DNA from 4 places in the Serratia sp. KH_031 genome. Region 2 is predicted to be linked to each of the others. Evidence: predicted binding sites of a transcription regulator. Region 2 holds the regulator's gene; each other region holds the start of a gene.

Region 1 (3,214 bases), 2.0 Mb from region 2:
GGGACTTAACCCAACATTTCACAACACGAGCTGACGACAGCCATGCAGCACCTGTCTCACAGTTTCCGAAGACACAGCTCTATCTCTAAAGCCTTCTGTGGATGTCAAGAGTAGGTAAGGTTCTTCGCGTTGCATCGAATTAAACCACATGCTCCACCGCTTGTGCGGGCCCCCGTCAATTCATTTGAGTTTTAACCTTGCGGCCGTACTCCCCAGGCGGTCGATTTAACGCGTTAGCTCCGGAAGCCACGCCTCAAGGGCACAACCTCCAAATCGACATCGTTTACAGCGTGGACTACCAGGGTATCTAATCCTGTTTGCTCCCCACGCTTTCGCACCTGAGCGTCAGTCTTTGTCCAGGGGGCCGCCTTCGCCACCGGTATTCCTCCAGATCTCTACGCATTTCACCGCTACACCTGGAATTCTACCCCCCTCTACAAGACTCTAGCTTGCCAGTTTCAAATGCAGTTCCCACGTTAAGCGCGGGGATTTCACATCTGACTTAACAAACCGCCTGCGTGCGCTTTACGCCCAGTAATTCCGATTAACGCTTGCACCCTCCGTATTACCGCGGCTGCTGGCACGGAGTTAGCCGGTGCTTCTTCTGCGAGTAACGTCAATGCTGAATGCTATTAACATCCAACCCTTCCTCCTCGCTGAAAGTGCTTTACAACCCTAAGGCCTTCTTCACACACGCGGCATGGCTGCATCAGGCTTGCGCCCATTGTGCAATATTCCCCACTGCTGCCTCCCGTAGGAGTCTGGACCGTGTCTCAGTTCCAGTGTGGCTGGTCATCCTCTCAGACCAGCTAGGGATCGTCGCCTAGGTGAGCCATTACCTCACCTACTAGCTAATCCCATCTGGGCACATCCGATGGTGTGAGGCCCTAAGGTCCCCCACTTTGGTCCGTAGACGTTATGCGGTATTAGCTACCGTTTCCAGTAGTTATCCCCCTCCATCGGGCAGTTTCCCAGACATTACTCACCCGTCCGCCGCTCGTCACCCGAAGAGCAAGCTCTTCTGTGCTACCGCTCGACTTGCATGTGTTAGGCCTGCCGCCAGCGTTCAATCTGAGCCATGATCAAACTCTTCAATTAAAAGCTTGATTTGCTGCCACTCGTGCAGCGATGCTCAAAGGTTACTGTATGAATTTTACTTCATGTGTCACTCTTCAAGGCTTGATATTCATTTGATGCTCGAAAGCATCTGGATATCATCTTGTGAGTGCCCACACAGATTGTCTGATAAATTGTTAAAGAGCAGTGAGTTACGCGCTTTCGCTTGCTAACTCGAGGTGGCGTATATTACGCTTTCCTCTTTCAGAGTCAACCCTAATTTTCAGGTTTTTTCTCTTCCGACCCCGGAGACTCTGTGAAGTTGTTCACATGTTCCCTGTCGATGGAGGCGCATTATAGGGAGTTCCACGCAGGCCGCAACAGGTATTTTCCACAAAAATGACTGTTTGCTGCATTCCACAGCAAAACCCGGCTTTATACCCTGTTTTGCACAAACTTATCCACAGAACGCATTTCTACAGAAAATTAACGAGCGTCACGCAAACGTTTTCGCTACAATTCCACGCGAAAAATGATCCCCCTTAATATGGGGGCGTTATCTGAATCTCTTCCTTTTACCTTCTATATAGAGAAAAGATTCACGTAACGCTCTTTTATTGCGACTCAAAAGCCAAGGGATAAAACCATGCAACAACCTCGTCCAATCCGCCGAGCGCTGCTCAGCGTTTCTGACAAAGCCGGTATCGTCGAATTCGCGCAAGCGCTTGCACAGCGTGGCGTAACACTTCTTTCTACTGGCGGCACAGCTCGCCTGTTGGCTGACGCAGGCCTCTCTGTTACCGAAGTTTCCGACTACACCGGTTTTCCGGAAATGATGGATGGCCGAGTGAAAACCCTACATCCAAAGGTGCATGGCGGTATTTTGGGTCGTCGCGGTCAAGACGATGCGATCATGGATCAACATGCGATCCAGCCGATCGATATGGTAGTTGTTAACTTGTACCCATTCGCTCAAACCGTCGCACGCCCTGATTGTTCGTTGGAAGATGCGGTTGAAAATATTGATATCGGCGGCCCGACAATGGTGCGTTCCGCGGCCAAGAACCACAAAGACGTCGCGATCGTGGTTAAGAGCAGCGACTACTCCACTATCATTACCGAGATGGATAACAATAATGGTTCCCTGCTGTTCAAGACCCGTTTCGATCTCGCAATCAAAGCCTTTGAGCACACCGCGGCCTACGACAGCATGATCGCCAACTACTTTGGCGCACTGGTTCCGGCTTATCACGGTGACACCGAACAACCTTCTGGCCGTTTCCCTCGCACCCTGAACCTGAACTACATCAAAAAGCAGGATATGCGTTACGGCGAAAACAGCCACCAGCAAGCCGCCTTCTATATAGCAGAGAATGTGCAAGAAGCTTCTGTCGCTACCGCCGAGCAGTTACAAGGTAAAGCGCTGTCTTACAACAACATCGCTGATACCGATGCTGCGCTGGAGTGCGTGAAAGAATTTGCCGAACCCGCCTGCGTGATCGTCAAACACGCCAACCCATGTGGTGTAGCGATCGGCGCTGACATTCTGGCGGCTTACGAGCGCGCTTACCAAACGGACCCAACTTCAGCCTTCGGTGGCATCATTGCTTTTAACCGCGAGTTGGATGCAGTAACTGCGCAGGCGATCATTAGTCGCCAGTTCGTTGAAGTGATTATTGCACCAAGCATCAGCCAAGAAGCACGCAATTTGCTGGCAGCCAAACAGAACGTTCGCGTTCTGGCTTGTGGTCAATGGCAGCAGCGCGTTGCCGACCTAGATTTCAAACGCGTTAACGGCGGCCTGCTGGTGCAAGATCGCGATCTGGGTATGGTGACCGAAGCGGATCTGCGTGTGGTTTCTGAACGTCAGCCAACGACTCAAGAGCTACGTGATGCCCTGTTCTGCTGGAAGGTGGCTAAATTCGTGAAATCCAATGCCATCGTCTATGCACGCGACAACATGACTATCGGTATAGGCGCCGGCCAGATGAGCCGCGTTTATTCCGCTAAGATCGCCGGGATCAAAGCCGCCGATGAAGGTTTGGAAGTAAAAGGCTCCGCGATGGCCTCCGACGCCTTCTTCCCGTTCCGCGATGGCATCGATGCCGCCGCCGCAGTAGGCATCACCTGCGTGATTCAACCGGGCGGTTCGATTCGT
Region 2 (3,214 bases):
TGCTCGAAACACGTCGACAGTGTCAACAAGTGGCGAACGGTTGGCGTGGTCAATTGAAAATAGCGGTAGATATCATCGTTAAACCACAACGCAGCCGTCAACTGGTAGTGGATTTTTATCGCCAGTTTCCTGATGTGGAGCTGTTAATTCAGCCCGAAGTGTTTAACGGTGTTTGGGATGCGTTGGTCGATGGGCGAGCGGAAATGGCGATTGGCGCGACCCGAGCCGTGCCGGTTGGTGGCGGTTTTGCCTTCCGCGATATGGGATTTATGAATTGGTTGTGTGTGGCGAGCCCGCAACATCCATTGGCCGCGATAGCAGGGGAATTGCATGACAACCAATTGCGGCCTTACCCGGCATTAGTACTGGAAGACACGTCGCGCAATCTGCCAAAACGCGTGACTTGGACGTTAGATAACCAGCGACGTTTGATTGTCCCTGATTGGTCATCGGCGATAGATTGTCTACGTGGTGGTTTGTGTGTGGGGATGGTTCCGGCTCATTTGGTTCTGCCGTTGGTACAAAGTGGTGAGCTGGTGGCGTTGCAACTGGGTCAACCTTTTCCTCCGAGTTTGTGCTGTCTGACTTGGCAGCAGAATGCTCAATCACCGGCGATGGAATGGTTGTTGGAGTATTTGGGAGATAGCGAGACGTTAAATCAGGAGTGGTTTAATGAACGGGAGCCGGGGGAGATGCTCCCCCAACCTAACAATTAACGGCGGTAATCGATAAATGGGCCGTCGGTCACTGAACGACGCTCGACCAACTTAGGATGGACTTCGATCACCTGTGATTCTTCACGTTTGCTGATAATGCGATCCAGCAACATAGTAAAGGCCATTTCACCCAGACGTTCTTTGGGCTGATGAATTGTCGTCAGCGCTGGGGTGAAGTAGCGCGCATTGCGCACGTTGTCATACCCGATCACCGAAATATCTTGTGGTACGCGCAAACCCAACTCATCGGCGGCACAAATCGCGCCCATCGCCATAATGTCACCGCCGCAGAATACCGCGGTTGGGCGATGTTTTTGCGATAAAATTTGGTGCATGGCTTTGTAACCAGACTCCGGTTCGAAGTCACCCTGAACAATCCATTCGTCCCGCACTTCAATATGGGCTTCTTGCAGCGCCTTTAAAAAGCCCTGATGACGGCCACCGCCAGTGTTACGGGATAATTGGCCGGGAATTGCGCCAATGTCGCGATGACCACGTTCGATCAAATAACGACCGGCCAAGTAACCACCGGCAAAGGCGTTATCAATAATGGTATCGGTGAAATCGCCGCGCGCCGCGCCCCAGTCCATCACCACCATTGGGATATTGCGATAATCCTCCAGCATGCCGAGCAGTTGATCGGGATATTCCGAACACATCACCAACAGACCATCAACCCGCTTTTGTGCCAGCATTGCTAAATAAGCCCGCTGTTTGTCGAGGTTGTTGTGGGAGTTACACAGGATCAGCGTATAGCCTTTGCTGTAGCAGCTATTTTCAACCGCTTCGATCACTTCGGCAAAGTAAGGAGCTTCGCTGGAGGTTGCCAGCAAACCGATCGATTTAGTGTGGTTAACCTTCAGGCTACGTGCGACCGCGCTCGGTGAATAGTGCAGATCTTTAATCGCGGCCCAAACGGCAGTTTTGGTATCTTCGGCGACGAAACGGGTCTTATTGATAACGTGCGAAACGGTGGTGGTGGAAACGCCCGCGCGTTTGGCCACATCTTTGATCGTTGCCATGTAGAAAGTGACTCCTAAATCTACTTGCATGCAGCATGTAAATTGGTTGTTAATCGTTTGCCTACGTAAAACCTTCTCCAGAACAGCGAAAACTAAGTTTTTAGTGTTGAAGTCGCGAATCGCTTGACTGGGAGGGACATATTTGCCGGTACGCAGTTGTGAACTGCGAATTCTGTCGCAAATTGAGCAAAAGTGGAAGAGGTAATCCATATTATAAGTCGAGAAATGATCACAAGATTTTACCCGCGAACTGTGGGAAAATACTTCGACGTATAAATGCTGTGGATTCTACGCAGCTTATCGCTAATTCGATGAGGAGCTTTTAATGGATACCGATCTGAAAATGTCGTTGATCACTACCGTGTGTGCATTGGCGATGATCATTGCTTTCGCTTTTACTGCCGTGATGCATTAATTCATACCAGCAATAAAAAGGCGCAGCACTCAATTGGCTGCGCCCGATCATTTTCCCGCGATTTACGCCAGATTTTCTGCTACAAACTTCCAGTTTACCAATGCCCAGAAGTGATCCAGGTAGGTAGGGCGCGCATTGCGGTAGTCGATATAGTAAGCGTGTTCCCACACATCCACAGTCAACAGCGCTTTGTCTTCACCCGTCAGCGGGGTTGCCGCGTTAGAGGTGTTGACGATCGCCAGTGAGCCGTCGGCTTTTTTCACCAACCAAGTCCAGCCCGCACCGAAGTTACCGATGGCAGATTTGGTAAACGCCTCTTTGAATTCTGCGAAAGAACCGAAAGATTTGTTGATCGCATCTGCGACTGCGCCAGTAGGTTCACCGCCTGCGTTTGGTGCCAAGCAGTGCCAGTAGAACGTGTGGTTCCAAACTTGTGCTGCGTTATTGAACACACCACCGGTAGAGGTTTTGATGATCTCTTCCAGTGATTTGCCTTCGAACTCGCTACCTTTCACCAGATTGTTCAGGTTCACCACGTAGGCGTTGTGGTGCTTGCCATAGTGATACTCTAGAGTTTCTGCGGAAATGTGTGGTGCGAGAGCGTCTTTCGCATACGGTAATGCAGGTAATTCAAACGACATTGCTTTCTCCTTTATTTATATACAGCGCTATTGTTCCAGTGGCTTATCGCCAAGTTGGCGACAGGCAGGAAAACAGAATTGTTATAATATTTTTATGGATATTAATTTTAACAACTTTCTGGGTGAAAAAAAGGTTTAAAAAGGGCGGTTAGACTAATTGGTTAAAGCATCGGCAATGGTTTACAACATAAAGGGAAAAGGCTGGGTGGAGTGTCCAGCCTTGGAGGATTGTACGGGAATCAACGAATGGTTTTCGGCGTCATCACTCGGCGAGCACCGATATAGTGATCTTGCCAATAATCGTTATTCAACTGGCTGATACGGATATCTTCACCGGTACGTGGTGACTGGATAAATTTGCCGTCGCCGAGGTAAACCCCAACATGATCGGCGGTGCCACGATTGTTGATGCGAAAGAAC
Region 3 (3,214 bases), 2.4 Mb from region 2:
CGCCCCATGACAGATTAATCGTAATTAGCCGACCGCTGGGAACACCGGCAACAACAGATATAACTTAATGATGATGGCATTGGCGATATCAATAAAGAACGCCCCGACCATCGGCACCACCAGAAACGCCAGGTGAGAGGGTCCGAAGCGATCAGTAATCGCCTGCATGTTAGCGATAGCCGTTGGCGTCGCCCCCATACCAAAACCACAGTGCCCCGCCGCTAACACCGCCGCGTCGTAGTTTTTACCCATAATCCGGTAAGTCACGAAGATCGCATACAACGCCATTACCAGCGTCTGCACCGCCAGAATCGCCAACATTGGCAGCGCCAGTGAAGCCAGCTCCCACAAACGTAGGCTCATCAGCGCCATCGCCAGGAACAGTGACAAACTGACGTTACCCAACACCGATACCGCGCGTTCAAACACGGTGTAGAAACCAGTGAAAGCCAAGGTGTTGCTGAGGATCACGCCGACAAACAACACGCAGACAAAGGTCGGTAGTTCCAACATCGACCCTTTCAGTAGACCGGCAGCAAACTGCCCAGCGGTCAGACAAATAGCGATCATGGCGATGGTTTCGATCATCACCAGCGAGGTGATCAAGCGACCACTTTCCGGTTTTTCAAAACCACTCGGTTGAACGCTGTCGTCCGGCGTACCCTCTGGCGTGCTGGAGTGTTTGACCAGATAACGCGCCACCGGACCACCGATCAGACCACCCAGAACCAAACCAAAGGTGGCACAGGCCATCGCTACTTCGGTCGCGTTTTCAAAGCCGTACTTCTCAATAAACAGCTTGCTCCAAGCCGCACCAGTGCCGTGACCACCCGAAAGGGTAATCGAACCGGCGATCAATCCCATCAGTGGGTCCAGACCCAGCATTTTTGCCATGCCGATACCGATGGCGTTTTGCACCACCAGCAAACCCAGCACCACAAACAGGAACACCACCAAAGCTTTACCCCCAGCACGCAAACGAGCCAGGTTGGCGTTCAAACCAATGGTGGCGAAGAAAGCCAGCATCAAGGGATCTTTCAGCGACATGTCGAAGCTGACTTCCCAATTTACGGTTTTCTTCATCACCAGCAGCAGTAACGCCACCAACAGGCCGCCAGCAACCGGGGCAGGAATAGTATATTTTCGCAGTAGCGGAATAGAGCGTACGCATTTGCCCCCAAGGAGCAGCACCAGCGTAGCGGCGACTAAGGTGCCATAAGTATCAAGATGAAACATCCAGTACTCCATGTTAAAAAAACATCCAATAAAATAATAAGTTATAAAAATCACTCAACTTTTTTAACTTGATGAGAGCCGAATTAGAAGGAAAAAAGACTGAGATGACAAGAAAAAATAAATAAAAATGCGACATTTAAATGATTCACTCGGACTAAAAACCAAATGCGCAACCGTTTGCTTTTTGGCTGAGGTTCTCATTAAAATGCGTTCTTTGTCGTTGCCGGAAGTACCACACCATGACCATGCAATCCGCCGGGTTGGATAACGCACCAACCAACCACACGCCACCTCGTAACAGCGAACTGATTTATCGACTGGAAGATCGCCCGCCCCTACCACAAACGCTGTTTGCTGCTGGGCAACACCTACTGGCGATGTTCGTCGCCGTGATCACCCCGGCGTTGTTGATTTGTCAGGCATTAGGGCTGCCCGCGCAGGATACGCAACATATCATCAGTATGTCGCTGTTTGCTTCCGGTCTGGCTTCCATTTTGCAAATCAAAACTTGGGGGCCTGTGGGGTCAGGATTACTGTCAATTCAGGGCACCAGTTTTAACTTTGTTTCCCCGTTGATCATGGGTGGATTAGCGCTGAAAAACGGTGGCGCCGATGTGCCCACCATGATGGCGGCGCTGTTCGGCACCTTGATGGTGGCTTCCTGCACCGAGATTTTGCTGTCACGCGTGTTGCATTTGGCACGACGCATCATCACTCCGCTGGTGTCCGGTATTGTGGTGATGATTATTGGTCTGTCGCTGATTCAGGTGGGTTTAACCTCTATCGGTGGCGGCTATGCGGCGATGAACGATCACAGCTTCGGTGCTCCTAAAAACCTGATGCTGGCAGGTGCTGTGCTGCTGGTGATTATTCTGCTTAACCGCCAGCGTAACCCGTACCTACGCGTCGCTTCATTGGTGATCGCCATGGCAGTAGGCTACCTGTTGGCTTGGGCGTTGGAGATGCTGCCAGAAAGCCAACCTGTCACCAATACGGCGACAATCACCATCCCGACACCGCTGTATTATGGTTTGGGCTTCGACTGGAACCTACTGCTGCCATTAATGCTGATCTTTATGGTCACGTCGTTAGAAACCATTGGCGATATCACGGCAACCTCTGACGTTTCAGAACAACCCGTCAGTGGCCCACTCTATATGAAGCGCTTAAAAGGTGGCGTGCTAGCTAACGGTTTGAATTCAATGCTATCGGCGGTATTCAACACCTTCCCGAACTCTTGTTTTGGTCAAAACAACGGCGTGATCCAATTGACCGGTGTCGCCAGTCGTTATGTTGGGTTTGTCATCGCGCTGATGCTGATCGTACTGGGGTTATTCCCGGCGGTAGCGGGTTTTGTGCAACATATCCCTGAACCCGTTCTGGGTGGCGCGACTCTGGTGATGTTCGGCACCATTGCCGCTTCTGGCGTGCGTATTGTCTCACGCGAGAAACTGAACCGCCGGGCGATCATGATTATGGCGCTGTCACTGGCGGTCGGGATGGGTGTTTCCCAGCAGCCGTTGATTCTGCAATTTGCCCCTGACTGGCTGAAAACGCTGCTTTCCTCCGGTATCGCCGCCGGTGGTATCACTGCCATCGTACTTAACCTAATGTTCCCGCAGGAAAAAGAGTAAAAATCCGGACTTATATAATCAGGGGGCGCCGAGAGGGTGTCAGCGGCATCCCCTGATTAACCACTTATTTCAACGCGTTTAGGAAGGTAGTGGTGTATTCATAATCCTTGGTTTGTGCCGGATTCTGAGTACAGGTTGCCAGATCGCCCATACCAGGGAAATCACGAACCAGTGACCACATAGAAACCAGGTTCAGACCTTTTTGTTTTGCATACTGCGCAGTTTGGGTCGCATCCTGGAAGGTGAACATTTCACCCGCGACATCATTCTGACCAATCATTGGGATCACCCCGATGATTTTGTACAGATCGGCGGCTGATTTCTCAGGGTAGATCTTGGCCAGA
Region 4 (3,214 bases), 870 kb from region 2:
TACGCCACCTTCGGCAGTAAACCGCTATCAGAATACGTCGCAGTGGCAATGAAAGATCGTAAAGCCACCTTACTGCAACACCACGGTTTAATCACCTGCGAAGCCAATTTGCAAAAAGCCCTGTGGCTGGCTCATGAGGTCGAAACACTCGCCACTCTCTATTTGGCAACACTGGCAATCCAGGACCCCGTTCCGGTACTGAGTGATGAAGAAATGGCGATCGTACTGGAAAAATTCAAAACCTACGGCTTACGTATTGAAGAATAAAGGAGAACAACATGGCACACAGAATGATCCTCAACGAAACATCCTGGTTCGGGCGTGGAGCCAGCGCTGAATTGTATCAGGCAGCTTATTGATTTTTAGCTATAAAAAAGGCGGGATCGCTCCCGCCTGATTAACAACAGACCGCCGTTTCGCTTAGGCGTAAACGGGCAGACGCGCGCAGATATCCAGCACTTTCTTCTTGGTGCGTTCGATAACCGCTTCGTCGTTGATGTTATCCAACACATCACAAATCCAACCCGCCAACTCACGCACTTCGGCTTCTTTAAAGCCACGACGAGTCACAGCTGGAGTACCGATACGCACACCAGAAGTCACGAACGGGCTCTTCGGATCGTTTGGTACGCTGTTTTTGTTCACGGTGATATTGGCACGACCCAGTGCGGCATCGGCTTCTTTACCGGTCAGGTTTTTGTCGACCAGATCCAGCAAGAACAGGTGATTATGAGTACCGCCAGAAACCACTTTGTAGCCGCGCTGCAAGAACACTTCTACCATCGCTTTAGCGTTGGTCGCGACTTGCTGTTGGTAAACCTTGAACTCAGGCTCCATCGCTTCTTTCAACGCCACCGCTTTACCCGCGATCACGTGCATCAGAGGGCCACCCTGACCACCAGGGAAAACGGCAGAGTTCAGTTTTTTGTACAGATCTTCGTCACCGCCTTTCGCCAGAATCAAACCACCGCGTGGACCAGCCAGTGTTTTGTGGGTAGTGGTAGTCACGATGTGTGCATGTGGTACTGGGTTCGGGTAAACGCCAGCGGCAATCAGGCCTGCCACGTGCGCCATATCGACGAACAGGTAAGCGCCGATGCTATCAGCGATTTCACGCATTTTTGCCCAATCAACGATACCGGAGAAAGCCGAGAAGCCGCCGATGATCATTTTTGGTTTATGGGTCTGAGCCTGTTTTGCCAGATCTTCGTAATCGATTTGGCCTTTATCGTCGATGCCGTAAGGCACCACTTTGTACAGTTTGCCAGACAGGTTGACCGGTGAACCGTGGGTCAGGTGGCCGCCGTGCGCCAGGTTCATACCCAGAATGGTATCGCCCGGTTGCAGCAGAGCGGTATAAACCGCGAAGTTAGCCTGAGAGCCAGAGTGTGGCTGAACGTTGGCATAATCGGCACCGAACAGCTCTTTAGCACGATCGATAGCCAGTTGCTCAACGATGTCTACATACTCGCAACCACCGTAGTAACGCTTGCCCGGATAGCCTTCCGCGTACTTGTTGGTCAATTGTGAACCCTGAGCCTGCATCACGCGCGGACTGGTGTAGTTCTCAGAAGCAATCAGCTCGATATGCTCTTCCTGACGCACAACTTCTTGCTCCATAGCACGCCACAGATCGGCATCGTAATCGGCAATGTTCATTTCACGCTTTAACATCCGGCATCTCCTGACTTGAATCAGCTAACTAAAAATAACCACCCGTTTGGGATCTGGGCAACAGTGTAAACTGTTTTCCCCTACCGAGGTAGGTCTTGACAGAGGTTTTTACGCAAACGATTGGCATGTGATGATATCAGGTTTTTATTCAACAAAAATGCGCAGGAAGCAACCGAGATTTACTCATATCGATAGTGCGGTTTTTTCATGTTCTGTGAACCCGATCGCCGCTTAACATATCAATAACAAAAACAAGGGTATTTACAGGGAAAGTAAAAATCAATAAGATGCATTTAAAATACAACATTAAGTCCTCATAGAGATTGCTAAATAGGAGTATCACCCATGCTGGATAGTCAAACCATCGCCACCGTCAAATCCACCATTCCCCTGCTGGCTGAAACTGGCCCGAAACTGACCACCCACTTTTACGATCGTATGTTCAGCCATAACCCTGAACTGAAAGATATTTTCAATATGAGCAACCAACGCAACGGCGATCAGCGTCAGGCCTTATTCGACGCCATCTGCGCCTATGCGAGCAATCTTGAGAATTTGGCGGCGTTGTTGCCAGCCGTTGAACGTATCGCTCACAAACACGCCAGCTTCAACATCAAACCAGAACAATACAATATTGTTGGCACTCACCTATTGGCGACCTTGGACGAATTATTCAGCCCAGGACAAGAAGTGCTAGACGCTTGGGGGAAAGCTTACGGCGTGTTGGCAAACGTGTTTATCCAGCGTGAAGAGCAAATTTATCAGGAAAGTGAGTCTGATAACGGCGGCTGGCGTGGCCTGCGTCCATTCCGCATAGTGAAGAAACAACCACAGAGTGATGTGATTTGCAGCTTCGAATTGGCTCCCGTCGATGGTGGCTCAGTCGTGGATTATCAGCCGGGTCAATATCTGGCGGTTTACCTCGAAAACAATGATTGGGAACATCAGGAAATCCGCCAATATTCACTGACCACTGCGCCTAACGGCCAATATTATCGCATCGCGGTAAAACGTGAAGATCAGGGCATTGTTTCCAACTTCCTGCACACACAAGCCAAAGAAGGCGACGTGATCCATATCGCCCCACCACACGGGGATTTCTTCCTGAATGTGGAACCGACCACTCCGGTTGCATTGATTTCCGGCGGTGTAGGCCAAACACCGATGTTGGGTATGTTGAATATGCTGCACCGCGACCAACATTCGGCTGATGTATTGTGGCTACACGCCGCTGAAACCGGCAGTTCACACGCTTTTGCTGATGAAGTGGATGCTATCGCTGAGCAAATGCCAAACCTGAGCCGCCATGTGTGGTATCGCCAGCCGGGTGCCGATGATGTCGCTGGAAGTGACTACCACAGCAGCGGTTTGATGGATTTGAATAACGTGGCTGAAAGCCTGAAAAACCCACACATGCACTACTACTTCTGTGGTCCAGTGCCATTTATGCAGCATGTGGGTCAACAACTGCTGGCAATGGGTGTCGATGCCGATCGTATCCATTACGAATGCTTTGGCCCACATAAAGTACTGTAACCGC

What was found. Region 2 encodes PurR, which represses purine synthesis genes. Its sites were predicted from a motif close to CANGCAAACGTTTGCNTG; they were not measured.
Region 1: a site for PurR is predicted at 1,554-1,571, ahead of purH (bifunctional phosphoribosylaminoimidazolecarboxamide formyltransferase/IMP cyclohydrolase). Genes of this name have one in related genera too.
Region 3: a site for PurR is predicted at 1,403-1,420, ahead of AC3ISQ_RS21475 (nucleobase:cation symporter-2 family protein). Genes of this name have one in related genera too.
Region 4: a site for PurR is predicted at 1,784-1,801, ahead of glyA (serine hydroxymethyltransferase). Genes of this name have one in related genera too.

What each region holds. Positions count from the first base shown of each region.
Region 1 covers NZ_CM174496.1:329,935-333,148, reverse strand. The annotation lists rRNA gene AC3ISQ_RS01490 (16S ribosomal RNA) at 1-1,098, opposite strand, end outside; gene purH (bifunctional phosphoribosylaminoimidazolecarboxamide formyltransferase/IMP cyclohydrolase) at 1,703-3,214, shown strand, end outside.
Region 2 covers NZ_CM174496.1:2,287,461-2,290,674, forward strand. The annotation lists gene punR (DNA-binding transcriptional activator PunR) at 1-716, shown strand, start outside; gene purR (HTH-type transcriptional repressor PurR) at 713-1,738, opposite strand; gene cydH (cytochrome bd-I oxidase subunit CydH) at 2,064-2,153, shown strand; gene sodB (superoxide dismutase [Fe]) at 2,216-2,794, opposite strand; gene AC3ISQ_RS10285 (C40 family peptidase) at 3,034-3,214, opposite strand, start outside.
Region 3 covers NZ_CM174496.1:4,738,240-4,741,453, forward strand. The annotation lists gene gltS (sodium/glutamate symporter) at 25-1,236, opposite strand; gene AC3ISQ_RS21475 (nucleobase:cation symporter-2 family protein) at 1,476-2,870, shown strand; gene AC3ISQ_RS21480 (fibronectin type III domain-containing protein) at 2,935-3,214, opposite strand, start outside.
Region 4 covers NZ_CM174496.1:1,419,866-1,423,079, reverse strand. The annotation lists gene fucA (L-fuculose-phosphate aldolase) at 1-267, shown strand, start outside; gene glyA (serine hydroxymethyltransferase) at 421-1,674, opposite strand; gene hmpA (NO-inducible flavohemoprotein) at 2,020-3,210, shown strand.